One region of the Synechococcus sp. MEDNS5 genome, then DNA from elsewhere that is predicted to be linked to it. Evidence: predicted binding sites of a transcription regulator. Region 1 holds the regulator's gene; each other region holds the start of a gene.
The links. Region 1 encodes NtcA, which controls nitrogen genes in cyanobacteria. Its sites were predicted from a motif close to GTANCNNNNGNTAC; they were not measured.
Positions count from the first base shown of each region.

Region 2: glnA (type I glutamate--ammonia ligase) is a predicted target of NtcA. The motif match lies at 3,747-3,760, and genes of this name have one in related genera.
Region 3: SynMEDNS5_RS12720 (circularly permuted type 2 ATP-grasp protein) is a predicted target of NtcA. The motif match lies at 3,985-3,998, and genes of this name have one in related genera.

Region 1 is NZ_CP047952.1:354,663-360,894, reverse strand. It holds gene SynMEDNS5_RS01560 (hypothetical protein) at 1-219, opposite strand, end outside; gene SynMEDNS5_RS01555 (thioredoxin domain-containing protein) at 338-886, shown strand; gene thyX (FAD-dependent thymidylate synthase) at 936-1,661, shown strand; gene dcd (dCTP deaminase) at 1,684-2,277, opposite strand; gene SynMEDNS5_RS01540 (cob(I)yrinic acid a,c-diamide adenosyltransferase) at 2,277-2,885, opposite strand; gene rph (ribonuclease PH) at 3,045-3,770, shown strand; gene ntcA (global nitrogen regulator NtcA) at 3,846-4,580, shown strand; gene SynMEDNS5_RS01525 (DUF3084 domain-containing protein) at 4,638-5,843, shown strand; gene SynMEDNS5_RS01520 (resolvase) at 5,840-6,232, shown strand, end outside.
Region 2 is NZ_CP047952.1:1,233,531-1,239,762, reverse strand. It holds gene SynMEDNS5_RS06600 (DUF6439 family protein) at 1-65, opposite strand, end outside; gene SynMEDNS5_RS06595 (copper-binding protein) at 382-699, opposite strand; gene SynMEDNS5_RS06590 (class I SAM-dependent methyltransferase) at 767-1,837, opposite strand; gene SynMEDNS5_RS06585 (hypothetical protein) at 1,987-2,256, shown strand; gene glnA (type I glutamate--ammonia ligase) at 2,266-3,687, opposite strand; gene SynMEDNS5_RS06575 (allophycocyanin subunit beta) at 3,902-4,426, shown strand; gene SynMEDNS5_RS06570 (alanine--glyoxylate aminotransferase family protein) at 4,542-5,720, shown strand; gene SynMEDNS5_RS06565 (nucleoside deaminase) at 5,662-6,105, opposite strand; gene SynMEDNS5_RS13090 (hypothetical protein) at 5,995-6,232, shown strand, end outside; gene SynMEDNS5_RS06560 (aminotransferase class V-fold PLP-dependent enzyme) at 6,230-6,232, shown strand, end outside.
Region 3 is NZ_CP047952.1:2,369,489-2,375,720, forward strand. It holds gene asnB (asparagine synthase (glutamine-hydrolyzing)) at 1-851, opposite strand, end outside; gene SynMEDNS5_RS12705 (aspartate carbamoyltransferase) at 861-1,976, opposite strand; gene SynMEDNS5_RS12710 (hypothetical protein) at 2,153-2,293, opposite strand; gene SynMEDNS5_RS12715 (sodium:solute symporter family protein) at 2,304-3,734, opposite strand; gene SynMEDNS5_RS13225 (hypothetical protein) at 3,724-3,849, opposite strand; gene SynMEDNS5_RS12720 (circularly permuted type 2 ATP-grasp protein) at 4,049-5,521, shown strand; gene SynMEDNS5_RS12725 (alpha-E domain-containing protein) at 5,515-6,232, shown strand, end outside.

The DNA of each region.
Region 1 (6,232 bases):
GAGTTGTCGCAGCAGCAGATCAGGCATGGTGCAGACCACCACAACAACAAAGGCCTGAATCAGTTCAATCGTCCAGAACACGTGGACACTCATCTGATGGGCCTGCGCAAGCCAGGTTTCCTGTATGGCCCAGTGATGACCGAGGAACAGCGACACACCGAAGAGCACCAGAAGCAAAGGAGCTCTGAGGGGCAGCAGCAAAAAGCGCAGGAGTGGCATCAGCGTGGCGGGGTTCCCTGATGGATAGACACCGGATAGCGATGCTGGATCCACGGCTAAACGCTAGCAACAGCAGCTGGTTTGTCCTGTCAAGATGGGTTCTCGATCCCTCTCCTGGATGACTGGCACTCCCGAGAGCTCAAGCCTCACACCCCTGCAGAAAGGTCTTCTGCTCGTGTCGGCCATTGCATTAGCCGTGAGCCTGTTTCTGGTGCGCAACGGAGGGATGGCGGAATCACCCCTCGACCAGCTGGCCCGACGCTCCCTGGCGCCAGAGGTTGCACTGAGCAATGGCCGGCCCACGATCCTGGAGTTCTACGCCGATTGGTGCGAGGTCTGCCGGGAGATGGCTCCCGCGATGCTGGCGATGGAAAACGCACACACCGACGATCTCGACGTCGTCCTCGTGAACATCGACAACCCTCGCTGGCTCGACCTCACCGACCGCTACGACGTGACTGGCATTCCCCAGCTGAACCTGTTCGCTGCTGATGGACAGCTGCGAGGGCGCTCGATTGGTGGACGCACGCAAAGCGAACTGAACACCCTGGCCGCCGCGCTGGTAACGAATGCAGCCTTGCCAACGCTGACGGGCGTTGGCAGTACCAGTCCCATGCCCGAGCCGACCACGATGGACTCGGCCGCCGGCCCACGCAGCCATTCCTAAGCAGACCGGCCATGATCAGCACACGCTTTTTTCCCAATCCGACGTGACCATGGATCCCCGCTTCCGCGTCGACCTGATTGCCGCCACCCCCAACCCGCAGCAGTGCGTGTATGCCGGCATGCATCAGGACTACAGCGAGGGCTTTGTGGCTGCAGACCGCGCCGACTGGCCTGACGAAACCAAAGCCGGCGAGATCTGCGTGAAGCGTTTACTCGCCGGCGAGCGAGGCCACTACGGTCCGCTCGAGCATGCCCAGATCGTGCTGAACGTGGGCTGGTTTCCCCACTCGGTGATGCAGCAGGCCCGCACCCATCGGGTGGGTGTGAGCTTCGATGTGCAATCCATGCGCTATACGGGCGAGCGCATTGCCAGAGCTGCCGATGGCGAACTGGATCTGGAAGATGTTTTCTACCTCAGGCCAGTGGGGGATTACAGCGATCGCCAAGGCAAGAAATACACCTACAGCGAGGCGTTGCGGGCGCAGGATCTGCAGCTCTGCCGGCAGGCGTCCGAACGCTATCGGGATCGACTGCGCGCCGGCTTCGCTGAGGAACATGCCCGCGGCATTCTTCCCTTTGACTACCGCCAGCACTTCGTGGTGAGCTTCAGCCTGCGAGCCTTCCTGCACTTCATGGACTTGCGCGCCAAGCTCGATGCACAGCAGGAAATCCGCGAGCTCTGCGACCTGATGTGGCCCCACCTGCAGCAGTGGGCACCTGAGTTCGCGGCCTGGTACGAAAAAAGCCGACTGCACAAGGCACGATTGGCGCCCTGAGGTCAGGGCGCCTCGCAAGGTTTCAAACTTTTGCGAGCGTTACCCGCTCAGGCTGGTGTTGATATTTGCCCTGGCGATCGCTGTAGGTGGTGTCGCAGGGATCACCTTCAAAAAACAACAGCTGGCAGATGCCTTCATTGGCATAGATGCGGCAATCAGCGCCTGAACTGTTGCTGAATTCAAGAGTGAGGTGCCCTTCCCAACTGGCTTCCGCCGGCGTTGTATTCACAATGATGCCCAGGCGGGCATAGGTGCTCTTGCCCAGGCAGATCACTGTGATGTTGGGCGGCACTTTCATCTTTTCTAACGCCACACCCAAGCCATAGGAATGGGCCGGAAGGATGAAGTAATCACCGTCCTCGTCATGATGAAGTTCGGTGGGCTCCAAGTTCGCGGGATTGAAGCGCTTGGGGTTCATCACCGTGCCCGGCACATGCTTGAAGATCAGGAACTCCTGCGGTGAGAGGCGCAGGTCATAGCCATAGGACGAACAACCGAAACTCAACACTGGGCGCAACTTCTGATCAGGCTCCAAATGACGCACGAGCCCTGCCTGGAAGGGCTCAAGCATCCCCTGAGCAGCTTGCTCGGTGATCCAGCGATCGTTTTTCAGCATCAGAACCCCCTGCGCAATTCCGTGACCTGATCAGCCAGAGCCATCAGTGAGTCGGGGATGGATGGCCCCGTGATGATCACATCCATCGATGCCGGACGCTGCTCCAGACGACACAGCACCTCCTGCTCATCGAGATAGCCGTAGGCAATGGCCAGACCGAGCTCGTCGAGCACCAGCTGATCAAGATCTCCACGTCTCAGCTGCGTGGAACAGGCGTTCCAGATGGATTGCACAGCGTCCACAACCCCTGGCTCCGCTTGAGCAACAGGCTGAGACAGGCACTCCAGAACGGCCGGACGCATCCAGACGAGGCGATCACAAAGCGTGACGGCTGCATCAGGCCCCTGCACAACACCGCCTTTAAGGAACTGGGCAACCATCACCCGGCTCCCCAGCCCTGCGCTGCGCAGAGCCTGACTTAACACGGTGCCGTAACTGCCACGGTACGGGGCCGTGTGAACCTGCAGCTGTCCCTCCTGGGCCACCAGATGCAACGGCGGCCTCGGCTCGAGGGCAGGCAGTCCGCGCAAACCGGCTTGCTCCAGCGTCCGATGATCCGCACTGCGGGCGTCTCGGGATCGATGGCTGGGGCTCAGGCTGGTTGTCATCTCGGTCGCTGGCGTCAGGGCTGGTGTCCAGACGGCCCAGCAGAGTTTGAATCTAGCGGTGCGAATCCGATCCACAAGCCCTTTGACACCATCCATGGTGTCTCGGCCCATGGTGTCTCGGTCCAACTGGCAGGCTCAATCAAGCCATCGTCGCCAGGCATGAACACCAGCTCCCGCAAAGACGGACGCCAAGCGTCCGAACTGAGGCCCTTCGCCGTCGAATGGGATCCCATGGGCTTCGCCCTCAGCTCCGTGATCGTTCGCACCGGCCAAACCGCTGTGCTCTGCAGCGTCTGCCGCGAAGAAGGCGTACCGCGTTGGCGCCGTGATCAGGGCCTCGGTTGGCTCAGCGCGGAATACCGGCTCCTGCCTGGCTCCACCCCCGAACGCCAGCGACGGGAATGGCTCAAGCTCTCTGGACGCACCCAGGAAATCCAACGCCTGATCGGCCGCAGCTTGCGAGCCGCACTTTCCATGGAGGCGCTGGGAGAGAACACCCTGCTGGTCGACTGTGATGTGATTCAGGCCGACGCAGGCACGCGCACCGCCTCCGTCACCGGAGCCTGGCTGGCCCTGCATCGCGCCTGCGCGTCCCTGGTGCAGCAGGGGGTCCTCCAGACCAATCCGGTCTGCTCCCAGGTGGCGGCTGTGTCGGTGGGGCTACTCGGGGGCGAGGCCCTGCTGGATCTGGATTACAGCGAGGATTCCAGGGCTGATGTTGATCTCAATGTGGTGATGAACGACCGCGGTGACCTGCTGGAACTGCAGGGAACAGCGGAAGGAACAGCCTTCAGCCGGCAGCAACTGAACCTGCTCCTCGACCGAGCGGAACCTGGGCTGAAGCAGCTCATGGACGCCCAGAACGAGGCTCTACAACTGCGCTGAGCCCTTCGAACCGTGTGCGTTGCTACAGGGTGAGAGTCGATCACTTCTTAGCTTCCCCTGAGCGATGTGCTGGCCATGCCCGAAGTGATCCGCGGCTTCAGTCGCACAGTGCCCCAGGCCGGTCGAGCCACCAATGTGAGCTTGGCCAACGCACCCGCTCCCTCCAGCAGAACCCTGTTGGAGGTGATCCGAGACCTGGATGGCGCCAACACGGAGCTGGTGGAACGCAACAAAACCATCTTCTTCCCGGGCGATCCCGCCGAGCGTGTCTACCTGATCCGCCGAGGTGCGGTGCGCCTCTCTCGCGTCTACGAGTCAGGGGAGGAGATCACCGTGGCGCTGCTCCGAGAGAACAGCCTGTTCGGTGTGCTTTCTCTGCTGACCGGCCATCGCTCCGATCGCTTCTACCACTCCGTAGCCTTCACGAGAGTGGAAATGGTCACGGCTCCCGCCACATCAGTCCGACAGGCCATCGAAGCCGACACCTCGGTTGGACTGCTCTTGCTGCAGGGACTTTCAAGCCGAATTCTCCAAACGGAGACCATGATCGAAACACTCACCCACCGCGACATGTCGTCCCGCCTGGTGAGTTTTCTGCTGGTGCTCTGCCGCGACTTCGGCATCCCTGGGAACCAGGGGATCACGATCGATCTGCGGCTGTCGCACCAAGCCATCGCCGAGGCCATTGGATCCACCCGGGTCACGATTACCCGCCTCCTTGGAGACCTACGCAATTCGGGACTTGTAGAGATTGACCGCAAAAAAATCACAGTGCTCGATCCGATCGCCTTGGCCAAACGCTTCAGCTGACCGTCGGACGGGTGAAGATAGCGGCGTTTAACCTGCACGCCCTGCAATGAATTCACTGTGACCGGCTGGTTACTGCTGCTGTCATTGCTGGTCCTCGGAGGCGTGCTCTCGACCCTGGGGGATCGCCTCGGATCCAGGGTGGGCAAGGCTCGGCTGAGCCTCTTCGGCCTGCGTCCCCGTCAGACCGCGGTGGTGATCACGGTGCTCACCGGCAGTCTGATCAGCGTCCTCTCCCTGGGCCTGATGCTGCTCGTGAGTCGGCAGTTGCGCGTTGGCCTTTTTGAACTGAATGACCTCCAGGCCCGGCTGCGCACCAGCCGGGCGGACCTGGAGTCCAGCCGGTCGGCGCAGAGACAATCCAGACAACAACTCGAGACAGCGCGCAAGGATGAAATCGAAGCGCGCAGACGCCTTGAAGAAGCGCGCAAGCAAGCCAACGAGCTGAGAGAAACACTCAAACCCCTACAGGAGCAAACGCGCCGACTGGAAGCAGAACGACTGCGCCTGAGCCAGGACGTTCGCCAACGCGACGACGAAATCCGCAGAACCGACCGTGAGCTTGCCGCGGTGCGCAATCGCATCCGCTCCGGCGAAGCCGAGTTGAAACAGCTGGAAGGCAATCTTCTGGCCCTGCGCCGCGGCAATGTGGCCATCAGCAGTGGCCAGCCCCTCGCAACAGCCACCCTCAAGCTTGAACGTCCTGACCAGGCGCGCCAGGTGATCGACCAGGTGCTGAGAGAGGCCAATTTGCAGGCTTACCAGCAGGTTCTCCCAGGGCAAGCGCCCGATAAGCAGATCCTGTTGGTGCCCCGTCAGGACATCAAACGCCTGGAAGACGCCATCCGCAAACCAGGCACGTGGGTTGTGCTGCTGCGCTCGGCCGCCAACGTGCTGCAGGGAGAAACGGTTGTGTATGCCTTTCCTGAGGTCAGGCCGAACCTCACCATCACCCGCGATGGCGAGGTGCTTGCGGCGACCGCCCTGGCCAGCGGAGAAACATCCGCGGAACAGGTCCGCAACAGGCTGAACCTGCTACTGGCCTCAACGCTGGCGGAGATTCAACGGCGCGGATCCATCAGCAAAGGATTGCAATTCGACTCCCAGGCGCTGAACGCGCTTGGACAGACCCTGATCGATCGCAGCACCGGACGGGTTGAGCTGGAAGCGGTGGCACTCGGCGGCACTGAAACAGCCGACCCCGTGGCGATTGAGATTCGGCTTCAACGCAGCTTCAAGCCCACCCCTGCGGAGGACTCTCCTTGACCCGCATCGCCGCTCTGGATCCAGGCCGAAGCAAGTGCGGGCTCGTGCTCGTCGACACGGATTTGGAAGTCGTCCTTGAGGGCCAAGTCGTCCAAACAGGCTCCGTCTTGGAAACTCTGGAGCAGTGGCGCTCGCAGGCCCCTCTTGCTCGCATGGTGATGGGCAACGGCACAGCCAGTGAGCACTGGCGTGAGCAGCTACCGGCGGATCTGCAGGTCACCATTGTTGACGAACGCGGCACCACCCTTCTGGCAAGGAGTCGCTACTGGGAGCTCTGGCCTCCCAGAGGCTGGCGGCGACTGCTGCCTGAGGGACTACGCATCCCCCCCTGCGATCTCGATGCTGTTGCAGCACTGGTGACACTCGAATCTGCGCTCAACTGCCGTTTC
Region 2 (6,232 bases), 880 kb from region 1:
CTGAGTGACTGATGCAAAGCCTTTGCTTGATCCACCGCACCGTCAGGCCAGAGATTCACTGTCAACGCTGATACCTGCGAGAAGCTCTTTCTAGTCTGAATGGGCGACGCGTAGCGGCGGTGACCAAGCCTCACCGATTTCATCAACGACCACTCCACCATTTGAGCCGGCTGGCAGGTCTGCAGCCCAGAAACTGGGAACATTCTGATCTCACATCCCGACGGCGTAAGCAACAACGCCGCTTGCTTCAGCGGTGTGTTGACGCCGACCCAGAGGGATTTCGTTGGCTTTTCAGTCGAGAACGAGGTCAACGCTTCTGGAAGGCCCTGCGATGGGGCGGGCCTGGACTCCTGATCGGATGGTGGTTAGGCCGAAGTTGATTCAGGCCGCCACGACAGGCTGCTGAACGACAACCAGGGAATCGGGAGGTTCGGGAAGGGCTCCATCGAGAGGAGGGAGATCCGATGTGTTGCTGTCGGGAAGCATCTGGCCTTTGATCCAGGCCTGGTGAAGGGCTCTGCGGCGACGATCTTCCGCGAGGACAAGGCGATCTGCTGCGGACTGGGGGCTTTCGCCCGGGTGCACCGCGGTGCGCAAACAAATGCCGAAGCCATGTGCTTCAACCTGAACCTTGCCTTCCATCAACACCAGCTGAAAAGTCCAGCCATGCAACCAGCGGATCCTGAAAGGATTCGTCATCGGCGGACACTCAAGTCTTTGCACCTTATGGGGTTCCACCACCGAAGCAAGGCGGTCTGTCAGGGAATCACTTCGTGGCGGTATCTGGCTTGGTGGCACACCACACGCGTGCCATGAAGTGAGATTCAGCCTGCACATTGCAGAAACCAGCGTCCACCAGCCTCTGATCGATGTCATCACTGATGTAATCGCGGTAGTAAGGCTCGTGAAACACGCGTCGAAAATTGTCCATGGCCACATCGAACTGGGGGGAATCCTTCAACTGAACGGAGTCGGCGAGTACCAGGACCCCACCAGGTTCAAGAAGTCGATAACAGTCCTGAAGGACGGCCTGTCTGGCATCAGCGGGCATTTCGTGCATCAGAAAGACGCAGGTCACAGCCTGAAATCCACCCTGATCAAAAGGCATCCGTTCGGCGTTTCCTTGCACAAGCTGAACAAGGCTGCTGCGGCCCTGGTTCAACCACCGATTGGCTTGACGAAGGTAGGCCTCAGATAGGTCCACCCCGACGAGCGTCGCTTGGGGCAGTGCGGCTCGAATCTGATGGAGGGTTCGTCCAGTACCTGTAGCGACATCGAGCACGCGCAGGTTCGCCTGTGAGCGGTTGGAGAAGTGTTTCAGACCATTCAGCAGGAATGGAAGGATCCTGCGACGCATCGCATCAGCGGCACCATTGAACAGGATGTCGACCTGGAGGTCGTAGAGCTCTGCGGAATGATCTGAGAGATAACCATCGGTTTGATGGTGAAAGTTCTGGAGGTAGTAGTCGGGATACAGGTCCCGATCCGACAGATCCGGAAGATCCTGAACGTCTCTCGCTCTGCGACGTGCCCAGTTGGAAGGAAGATCAAGCCATACCCGTGGGTAGCGTTCTGCCCAGTCCAGCCATGGAATATCAAACAGAAGCGACTGCGGATAGATCCCCTCCTCGGCATCCAGCCAATCGCGGTCGTGAAGGGTGTTCAACGACTGCCTGAGAGCATCCATCATCTCGCCCGGTACGGGCTGCGTCTGCGGTACAACGTCTGGTGCCACCACCTCCATCACCTTGGTGCTCAGTTCCTTATGGACCAACCCCGCGAGGCTCCGTCCCTGCTGAAGGGTCCGATATGCAATCTCGGTGAAGCTGGGCGCCATGGCGGAGAGCCTGAACAAGCTGAATCATTCCAGTTGATCCTGGCGCTCGCCGTGGCTGTGACTGGAGCTTCCAGAGAAAGATCTGTGAAGAAGAAGCGAAATCGGTAGCTATTGCTACAGAATCAAATCATCGAACCAAGGAGGTCGTGATGATGATCCAATCTCAATCCACAGCTCCAAGCATCAAGTACTCCACCAACGTGCTGGAGCGTCGGCAACGAGCTGCTGCAGAGTATTTGGCTTGGGCGGATCACCATGCTCAGGAGGTTGCCCGCGCAGAAGCAGCCCAAGTGCAGCTTGAAAGTCACCAGGAACTGGATCAGCGCAGTGCTTCTGCTCAGCAGACGGTGTGGGCGCGTCGAAGAATGCATGAGAAACATCTCCACGACAGCGCCATGGCTCAGTTGCGGCACCGCTAACGCCTGGATTCAGGCGTCGTAGTACATGGTGAATTCGTGGGGGTGCGGACGCTGGCGTAGCTGCTGCACCTCTTCGTACTTCAAGTCGATCCAATTATCGATGAAGTCCTTGGTGAACACGCCACCTTCCATGAGGTAGTGGTGATCGGCGTTCAGCGCCTCGAGGGCACCATTAAGAGATGCTGGGACCGTGGCGATCTCACTCAAACGCTCAGCAGAAAGCTCGAACAGGTCCACATTGGTGGGAGCACCCGGGTCGATCTGATTCTTGATGCCATCGATGCCCGCCATCATCATGGCGGAGAAAGCCAGGTAGGGATTTGCCAATGCGTCTCCCGAGCGGAACTCAAGGCGCTTGGCCTTGGGGTTTGGACCTGTCAGAGGAATCCGCACTGCCGCTGAGCGATTGCCCTCCGAATAAACGAGATTGACAGGAGCTTCGAAGCCCGGCACCAAGCGCTTGTAGCTGTTGGTCGTGGGGTTGGTGAATGCCAGGAACGAAGGTGCGTGCTTCAGAATTCCGCCGATGTACCAGCGTGCAGTCTGGGACAGGTTGGCATCCGTGCCCTCGCCGAAGAACAGAGGTTGCTCGGCTTTCCAGAGGCTCTGATGCACGTGCATGCCGCTGCCGTTGTCGTTAAACACCGGTTTGGGCATGAACGTGGCGGTTTTGCCGTATCTCTTGGCCACGTTGCGAACAACGTATTTGTAGGTCATGGTGTTGTCCGCAGCTTGAATCAGCTGTGCGTATTTCATGCCCAGTTCGTGCTGTCCAGCACCAGCCACTTCGTGGTGGTGCTTTTCGATGGGGATCCCTAGTTGGGCCATTAACAGAAGCATCTCGGAGCGGATGTCCTGCGCCGTGTCGTTGGGTGAAACGGGGAAATATCCCTCCTTCAACTGAATCTTGTAGCCGAGATTGCCGCCTTCTTCGAGCCGTCCTGTGTTCCAGGCGGCTTCAATGGTGTCAACGCTGTAAAAGCTTCCTCCCTCACTGGAGTTGTAGCGAACGTCATCAAAGAGGAAGAATTCCGGCTCCGGCCCGAAGAAGGCCGTATCAGCAAGGCCACTGCCGGCCAGGTAAGCCAATGCTCTTTGAGCCAGGGCTCGGGGACAGCGGTCGTACGGGTCTCCCGTCCGAGGGTCCTGAATCGAGCAGATCATGCTCAATGTTTTGTGGCTGTAAAACGGATCAATCCAGGCCGTTGATGGATCAGGAACCATTGCCATGTCTGACGCATCAATGCTCTTCCATCCGCGGATGGAGGATCCGTCAAAGGCAAGACCTTCGTTGAAGGACTCCGCATCCAGAAGATCGGAACAAATGGTGAGGTGCTGCCACTTGCCGTGGAGGTCGGTGAACTTGAGATCAATCAGCTCAATGCCTTCATCCTTGATCTGACGGAGCACGTCCTGGGCGGTGGTAGCCATTGGCGTCAGTGATTTATGGGATAGCGAATTGAACGTAGGGATCGCCGTGCACAGGTTTTGTATCAATCAGTACAGTTTTTCTCTCATGGAAATTCATTCGGTCGGATTGCCAGCTTGGTAACCGTTTCTGTCAAGTTCCCGGGATCCCACGCGCTGGAAGCGGTTTCGCACCGAGGCTGGTGTTAGCTTCCGGCCAACGTGGCCAGGGTTCTGCATGCGCGATGCCATCACCGGATTGATCGGTCGGTACGACCAGCTCGGCCGTTACCTGGATCGATCTGCCATTGATCGGATCGAGGACTATCTGGCTGAATCCACCATCAGGCTGAAGGCTGTTGAGTTGATCAACCGTGAAGCGGCTGATCTCGTCCGTGAAGCCAGTCAGCGCCTGTTTCAAGGGGATCCGGAACTGCTCCTTCCCGGTGGCAACGCCTACACAACACGGCGACTTGCGGCCTGTCTTCGCGACATGGATTATTTCTTGCGCTACGCCAGTTACGCCTTGATCGCCGGAGACAGCACGATCCTGAACGAGAGAGTTCTGAACGGGCTGGACGATACATACAAAAGCTTGGGTGTGCCGACTGGTCCGACGGTGAGAAGCATGGTTCTTCTCGCTGATGTTCTCTGCGAACGTCTCGTTTCTGAGGGCGTTCCCCCGAATAGCCTTGGCCTGGCGCGCGCTCCGTTTGAGCACATGGCTGCAGGGCTCGCTGCCAGTGACGTTCGCCAACGCTGATTGCTGCAAGGAATTTCCGTACGTTTCAAGCGGCATCGGAACAGAGCTTTCTGGCTCGAATCGGCCCGATCGATGCGTAGGCTTCGGCCATTGAATGATGGTTCCCGTCCAGCCGATGACGCACTCTCTTCCCCAGGTTGAATCGCGCCATCGCCAATCCGTTGGACCTATCAACACGCCTGACCGCCTTTTATTAGGTCCAGGTCCCTCAAACGCCCATCCGACTGTTCTGTCAGCTCTGGCAAGAACGCCGATCGGTCATCTCGATCCCCTTTACGTTGACCTGATGGGTGAGGTCCAGGAATTGCTCCGTTACGCCTGGCAGACGGACAATCGCCTCACCTTGCCCATGAGCGGCACCGGGAGTGCCGCGATGGAAGCCACGTTGGCGAACACGGTTGAGCCTGGCGATCGTGTCTTGGTTGCGGTTAAAGGGTATTTCGGGAATCGCCTGGCCGACATGGCTGGCCGATACAGGGCTGATGTCCGCGTCATCGAAAAACCCTGGGGCGAGGCGTTCACGCTCGATGAGTTGGCTTCTGCACTGCAGCATCACAAGCCTGCAGTGCTGGCCATGGTGCACGCTGAAACTTCCACAGGGGTGCGCCAACCGATGGAGGGCGTTGGTGATCTCTGCCGTGAGCACGACTGTCTTCTTCTCCTGGACACGGTCACATCACTCGGAGGTGTCCCCCTCTATCTCGATGAATGGAAGGTGGATATGGCCTACAGCTGCAGCCAGAAGGGTCTGAGCTGCCCCCCAGGCTTGGGACCGTTCACCATGGGTCCTCGTGCGGAAGCCAAGCTCGCTGCCAGAAAGGACAAGGTTCCTAATTGGTATCTGGATGTTTCCCTGTTGAACCAGTACTGGGGGAGTGACAGGGTTTATCACCACACGGCGCCGGTGAACATGAACTTCGGCATGCGTGAAGCCCTACGTCTGCTTGCAGAGGAAGGTCTGGACAATGCCTGGTCACGCCATCGCCGCAATGCTGAAGCGCTTTGGCATGGACTGGAATCGCTCGGCCTTTCAATGCACGTTCCCGAGGACCTACGACTGCCCACACTCACGACCGTTCGGATTCCCGACGATGTGGATGGGAAAGCCTTCTCCTCCCATCTTCTTAACTCCCACGGCATTGAAGTTGGCGGTGGTCTTGGCGTTCTGGCAGGGAAAATCTGGAGAATTGGCCTAATGGGCTACAACTCCACTCCTGAGAATGTGAACCGTCTGCTCAATTTGTTTGAGTCGGAGCTTCCTCGCTTTCGCCAGGGCTCCTGCGTCGCTGCCTGAACCAGCTCGCCAGTTGTAACGAGGCCTCCTCTTCCATCACTCCGCCCACCACTCGCATGTGGTGGTGCGCGGAGTGATGATCAGCGAGATTGATCGTGCTGCCTAGCCCACCGCGTTTGCGGTCTCTGGCAGCGAAAATCACCTGTCCCACCCTGGCCTGAACGAGTGCTCCCGCACACATCGGGCATGGCTCCAGGGTCACCAGCAGGGTGCAGTGGTTCATGCGCCAATCGCCAAGGAGCAAGGCGCCCTGACGCAGCGCCATCAACTCCGCATGTCCGAGGGGGTCTCTGTGGGTTTCCCTGCGATTGGATCCGTGGCCAATGCACCGCCCTGCTTGATCGAGAAGTACAGCCGCCACAGGAATCTCTCCAGTGGCACCCACGCGCTCAGCTCGGTTGAGCAGCCGCTGCATCCAAGCGTGCATCCCCTGTTGAGTGAACTGAACCGGATCCGCCCGCACAGCCGTGAATCTCTGATTGCCATCCAATGTGCCACCAAAGGTGACAATG
Region 3 (6,232 bases), 420 kb from region 1:
AGGATCGAACAACTGTCGATGCCGCCGGAGAGATAACAACCAACCGGCACATCCGCCACCATCCGCATCTCCACGGCTTCCAGCAGAGCAGCCCGCACATTGGCAATGTGATCGGCCTCGGTGAGGGTGCTGTCCCGCTGATCCAAACGGGGAAAATCAACATCCCAATAGGTGGACTCCGACACCTCAAGCCGGTCACCCCTGCGTTGCACCTTCAGCACATGCCCGGGCTGAACCTGGTGCACCCCGGCAAAGGCGGTCGTTCCAGGAACCATGGTCTGCATCAACTGATGAAACAGACCCTCCGAGGTGAAACGTCGCTCCACAGCCGGATGGGCAAACAGCACCTTCAACTCGGAGCCGAACACCACTCCCTCCGGCGTCATCGTCCAGTACTGGGGCTTGATGCCAAAGCGATCCCTCACCAGATACAGACAGTCGTCCACGGCATCAAACAAGGCGAAGGCGAATTCCCCCCGCAGCAAGGGCAACGTGGACTCGAGACCTTGCCGCTGATACAGGCGCAACAAGATCTCGGAATCACTCTTGGTGCGGAAGCGCGCCCCCTGGGCCGTGAGGTCAGCCCGGATGCGCTGGAAGTCGTAGAACTCGCCGTTGTGCGCCATCAGCACCTGGCGGTCGTCGCTGAGGAAGGGCTGCCTCGCCCGCGATTCGTTCAGATCAATGATCGACAAGCGGGCATGACAGAAGCCGACACCAGCAGCGTCGATGCATTCCACACCGAAACCATCCGGACCCCGATGGGACTGAATGGCCGCCATGTTCACCAACAACTGACGATCCAACGTCTGACGACGATCCGCCAGAAAGACACCTCCGATTCCGCACATCAGTTCGCCTCAGATCACATCCATCACCCGCTCGGCACGGTTCACCATGCAGGTGAGCAATGCCATGCGCAGAAACACCGCCCCACGCGCCTGGCTGAAGTACCAGTTGTGCGGCGTGTCATCCAAACAGGTGCTCAGCTCGGGGCCTCGGGCCAAGGGGTGCAGCACGATCGCCTCCGGCTTGAACGGCAGATCCCGCGTGAGACGAAATCCACCGCCGTGCACTTCATAGCTGTCGCCAACCCAGGCGATCGCATTGATGTAAACGACATCGAGATCGGGAATCTCAGCAGCCAGATCTGAACTGCAGCGGATGGACATCCCGCTCGCTTCCAGTTCCTCCAGCTGGCCCGAATCAAACAAAGGCGCTTCCGACTCCACCCCGGCCGCATGAATCACCACCACCTCTTCAAGGATCTGAGGGAATTTGCTGAGGATCCGCAGCAATGAACGCACAGTGCGCATCCGCGACGGCAAACCGATCACCCCGATGCGGATCCGGTCCTTGGGTGACACCTCCGTCTTGGCGAGGCTCGGACGCCACTTGAAAATCGTGTAGAGATCCGCCATTGCCTGGGTCGGATGCTCATCAATGCCATTGCCGGCATTGATAATCGGAATCCGCAGGGTGGATGTCATGGCGTAAACGGCCTCTGGGTTGCTGTCGCGCAGCACCACACAGTCGCCGTAGTTGTTGAACATATGCGCAATATCCTCCAACGACTCACCTTTGGCGATGCCTGTGGTGCTGCGATCGGTGATGTTGATTGAATCACCGCCGAGGCGATGCCAGGCGCTATCGAAAGAGAGACGCGTCCGCGTGCTGGGCTCGTAGAAAGCGTTGATCAGGATCTTGCCGGTGAGCGGAGTGTTGTGCCGGCAGTAACGGTCCGGATTGCTCTCGAATTTGGCAGCCAATCGGAACAACTGGAGCAGGGTTTCGGAGCGAAACGCCTGAATCGAAACCACATGCTGGTCGACAAGATCCAACAACGGCTCGCCATCTTCTGTGATGGAGGCCAGAAGCTCTTGAGGCTGGTTTTGGCCGAACACGTCGGGACCCATTGGTTGGAATCGAAGTGGCGCCGATGCCTCCTCGACCACGGCTATGTGGGGTTGTGCCATAAGTCATTGCATCAACACCCGACTTGCCAGATCGCGTGGTGTGCTGTGAATCACATCATCCCTCATTAACAACGGACGCCAACTGCCGCCCCACCACAGCACAAGTTCTTTAGATAATTCTCCAAAAAATGGTTTGGATCAATACAAAAGTGGGTCGATATGTTCGGCACGAACACTTACCAGACGCGACCACCTCTCCACTCAATCCACCAGATCAACAGCAACGTAAGAACAGAACCAACGAGCGCCACCTGGCTTCCCACCAGAACCACACGGAACCAGTGTTGATCCACCAAAACCGTAAGCAGCAACGACATAACCATGGCCTTACCCCTCCTCCTGCAGGCAATGGAAATCAAACCGTTCCGGCTGGCAACGACTACCCACCACCATCACGACGGCAGAGACAGCCGCGGAGAACACGGCCGCGCAATAAGGAGCAATCAAAACGTAGGCCGTCAGACCAACGACACTGCCGGCCAGCATGGCCACGATCGCCGCAGCCCGACTTGCAGATGACCAGTAAAGACCGCAGGCCACAGGCCAGACCGTTGAGGCCACCAGCGAACCAGTGAAGAACAACACCGTCGCCAGAGAGTCCAGCCGCGGCCAGGACAAAGCCAAAGTGACTACGGCCAGAAGCACCACCATCTGCCGTGCCGCTTGCTTGAGCTGCGCATCGCTCGCCTGAGGACTTAGCAAGCGGAAATAAACGTCTTCAGCCAGCAGATCCGCAGTGGACGCCAACAGCGAATCCAAGGTGGAGGTCAGTGACGCGAACACCACCACAAACACCAGAGCGGCCCCGCCAGCCCCAAGAAGATTGGCCGCCATCACAGGGAACACCATGTTCACTTGCTCCAGCGGCAGATCCCGCGCCAGCGCGACCAGACCAATCGAGCCGGTTACCAGGGGGACACTCATCCAGGCCAGGCCCCCCAGCACAAACGAGGTCATCACCACGCCGCGGCGGCTGGCGAACACCCGCGACCACCAGATGTTGTTGTGAAACACCTCACCCATTGAGAACAGAGCGGAATTCCAGGCGATCAACAGACCGGCGGGAAGCAGCAGATCAAGCCGGTCGGGGTGCTCGGCGACCAACCGAGCATGCACCTCGGGCATCGAGAACTGACGAAACGCCAGCACCGCCACCACCGCCAGCAACACCATGATCAACAGCGATTGGATGAAATCGGTTCCAATCACCGCCCGCATGCCACCAAACAACGTGTAAACCGTTGCGACGCCGATCACCACCACCATGCCCACGTGGTAGTCGAACCCGGATAAAGCCTGAAGCAAAAGGCCAGCTCCCATGGCCTGGGTCATCAGAAAGCCAAGGGTGTACACGGCAGTGATCACCATGAACACCCACCAAGCCAAGCGTCCATAGCGCAGCCGAATAAAATCGCCACTGGTGCGTCCGTTGGGCATCAGCTGCTTGATGCGTGATGCCAATGGCGCAAACAGAATCAACCCCAGTCCTGCCAAGGCGTAACTGAACATGCCCCAGAGGCCTGTTCTGTAGCCGAATTCCGGGGCCAGAAGGGTGGTGTTGCCCGTCACCCAAGACGCCATCAAAGTGGCTGTGCTCAAGGCCAACCCGATGTTGCGGCCCGCCAGCATGAAATCGTCGGCATCACCTTTGCCGCGGCGGCCCCAGGCGATCCCTAGCGCAATCCACAACACGGAGAACAGCACCACAAGCGCCCATGCAATCCCTGGTGCCAGAAAAGGGGCAGCGTCAGCGGACATCCGACGCTCCCCGATCACGGCAGCGAAGATGACCGGCAAGAATCATCGCCACTGTGGCCAGGGTCACTGCAGCACCAAGGGCAAAGATCAGTCCAGCCCAGAGATTGTCATCCAAAACGAATGTCCTCTTCAGCAGATCTCAGACAAGCAAATCGCGGTGTTCGCAAGCTTCCACCGACTGATCACAAGGTCGCCAGGGCTACCTGAATCACAGGCTGCCAGTGGCTTGATGCCTCCAATCTCGAAATGTGTAGCAATCACAACCCGCAGCGGCTTGCTCGAGTTTTTGGATGAATCTGTTACATGTTCAGGCAATGTTCACCGAGTACCGACCAACGCAGGGGTACGACGAATATTTCTGCCGAGAACAGTCCGCTCCCCGTGCTGATCTGGAGCCGCTGCTGTCCTCCCTCGGCGCCATGGGGCTGGCGGAGCTGAATCGCAGTCATGCATCAGCGAGCAACCTGTTGCGACGCCTCGGCGCCACCTTCCGACTCAACGGATCAGGTCTGCATGGCGGAGAGCGGATTCTGCCCTTCGATCCGCTGCCAAGACTCATTCACCGTCAGGAATGGTCCGTTCTGGAGCGCGGATTGGTGCAACGCCTGGAGGCCATTGATCAGTTTCTGGCGGACGTTTATGGACCCCAAAGGATCCTCAACGATGGCGTGATCCCCCGTGAGGATGTGGAGAGCTCTCAGGGCTGGCGGCCCCAGATGCAGGACATCACCGTGCCGCTCAACCGCTGGTGCCACATCTCCGGTCTGGATCTGATCCGCGATGGCAACGGCACCTGGAGGGTTCTGGAGGACAACCTGCGCTGCCCCTCCGGCGTGGCTTATTTCCTAGAGAACCGGCGGGTGATGAAACGGTTGTTCCCGAGCCTGTTTGCGGGCCGCACAGTGCAGCCAATCGACGATTACCCCTCCCATCTCTTGCGCACGCTGCAGGATCTGGCCCCCTGGAGTGATGCCCCACGGGTAGTGCTGCTCACCCCGGGCGTGTTCAATAGCGCCTACTTCGAGCACAGCTATCTGGCCCAACAGATGGGCATTGCCCTGGTGGAGGGCCGCGATCTGATCTGTGAGGACGGACGCGTCTGGATGCGCAGCACTGCCGGCCGGGAACCTGTGGATGTGATCTACCGGCGCATCGATGACGATTTCCTCGATCCAAATGTCTTCCGGCGTGATTCGATGCTCGGTGTCCCCGGGCTCATCGATGCCATGCGCTCCGGTCGGGTGGCCATCGCCAACGCCCCTGGGAGCGGAGTCGCCGACGACAAGCTGATCTATGCCTACGTGCCGGCAATGATCAGGTATTACCTCAACGAAGAACCGATCATTGACAACGTTCCCACCTATCTCTGTTCAAGGGACGACGACCTCCGTTTTGTGCTCGAGCATCTCAACGAGCTGGTGGTGAAATCAGTCGCCGAAGCCGGCGGCTATGGAATGTTGATCGGGCCTCACGCCAGCACTGAGGAGATTGAGAACTTCGCGGTGAAGATCAAAGCACACCCGCGCAATTTCATCGCCCAGCCCACCCTTCAGTTGTCCACAGTTCCATCCCTTAGTGAAGGAGAGCTGTACCCCTGCCATGTGGATCTGCGCCCCTACGTACTGAGGGGTAAGAGCGACTGGGTCAGCCCCGGGGGCCTGACTCGAGTGGCATTGAAACGCGGTTCCCTGGTGGTGAACTCCTCCCAGGGGGGCGGCTGCAAGGACACCTGGGTGGTCAGCGACAGCGCCGTAAAGGCCGGCAACCCGGAGCTCGTGCCGTGCTGAGCCGTGTGGCCGATTCGCTGTACTGGATCAACCGGTATGTCGAGCGGGCCGAGAACATCTCCCGGTTTCTGGAAGTGAGCGAAGCCATGGCCCTGGACTGCCCCCCCGGCAGCGCTGAGCCTTGGCTTCCCCTGGTGGATGCCAATGGAGACCGCAAGCGTTTTGACGAGGCCTATCCCCAGGGCACGCCACGGGACGTCGTCAGCTTTCTGCTGCTGGATCGCAACAACCCCAACAGCATCGTCAGTTGCATCGCCAATGCCCGCGAGAACGCTCGCCAAATCCGCGATGTGATCACCACAGAAATGTGGGAACAACTCAATGATCTCTATTGGAACGTTCAAGACGGTGAAGCGCTCTGGCAGGAACCGGATCAAGAGCAACTGCGCAGCATCCGACGTGGATGTCAGCTCTTCTACGGCATCACCAATGTGACTCTCAGTCGCGATCAGGCCTGGCTGTTCAGCCAGCTGGGACGGCTGATCGAACGGGCGGACAAAACCTCACGCATCCTCGATGTGAAGTACTTCCTGCTGTTGCCGACGCCAACGGAGGTGGGCGGCGTTCTCGATGAATTGCAGTGGATCTCCCTGCTGCGCACAGCTGGGGCTTATCAGATGTATCGCCAGAGCGTTCAGCAGGCGATCACACCAGCATCGGTGGCACAATTCCTGCTGCTGGATCCGATCTTTCCCCGCTCGGTCCGCTTCT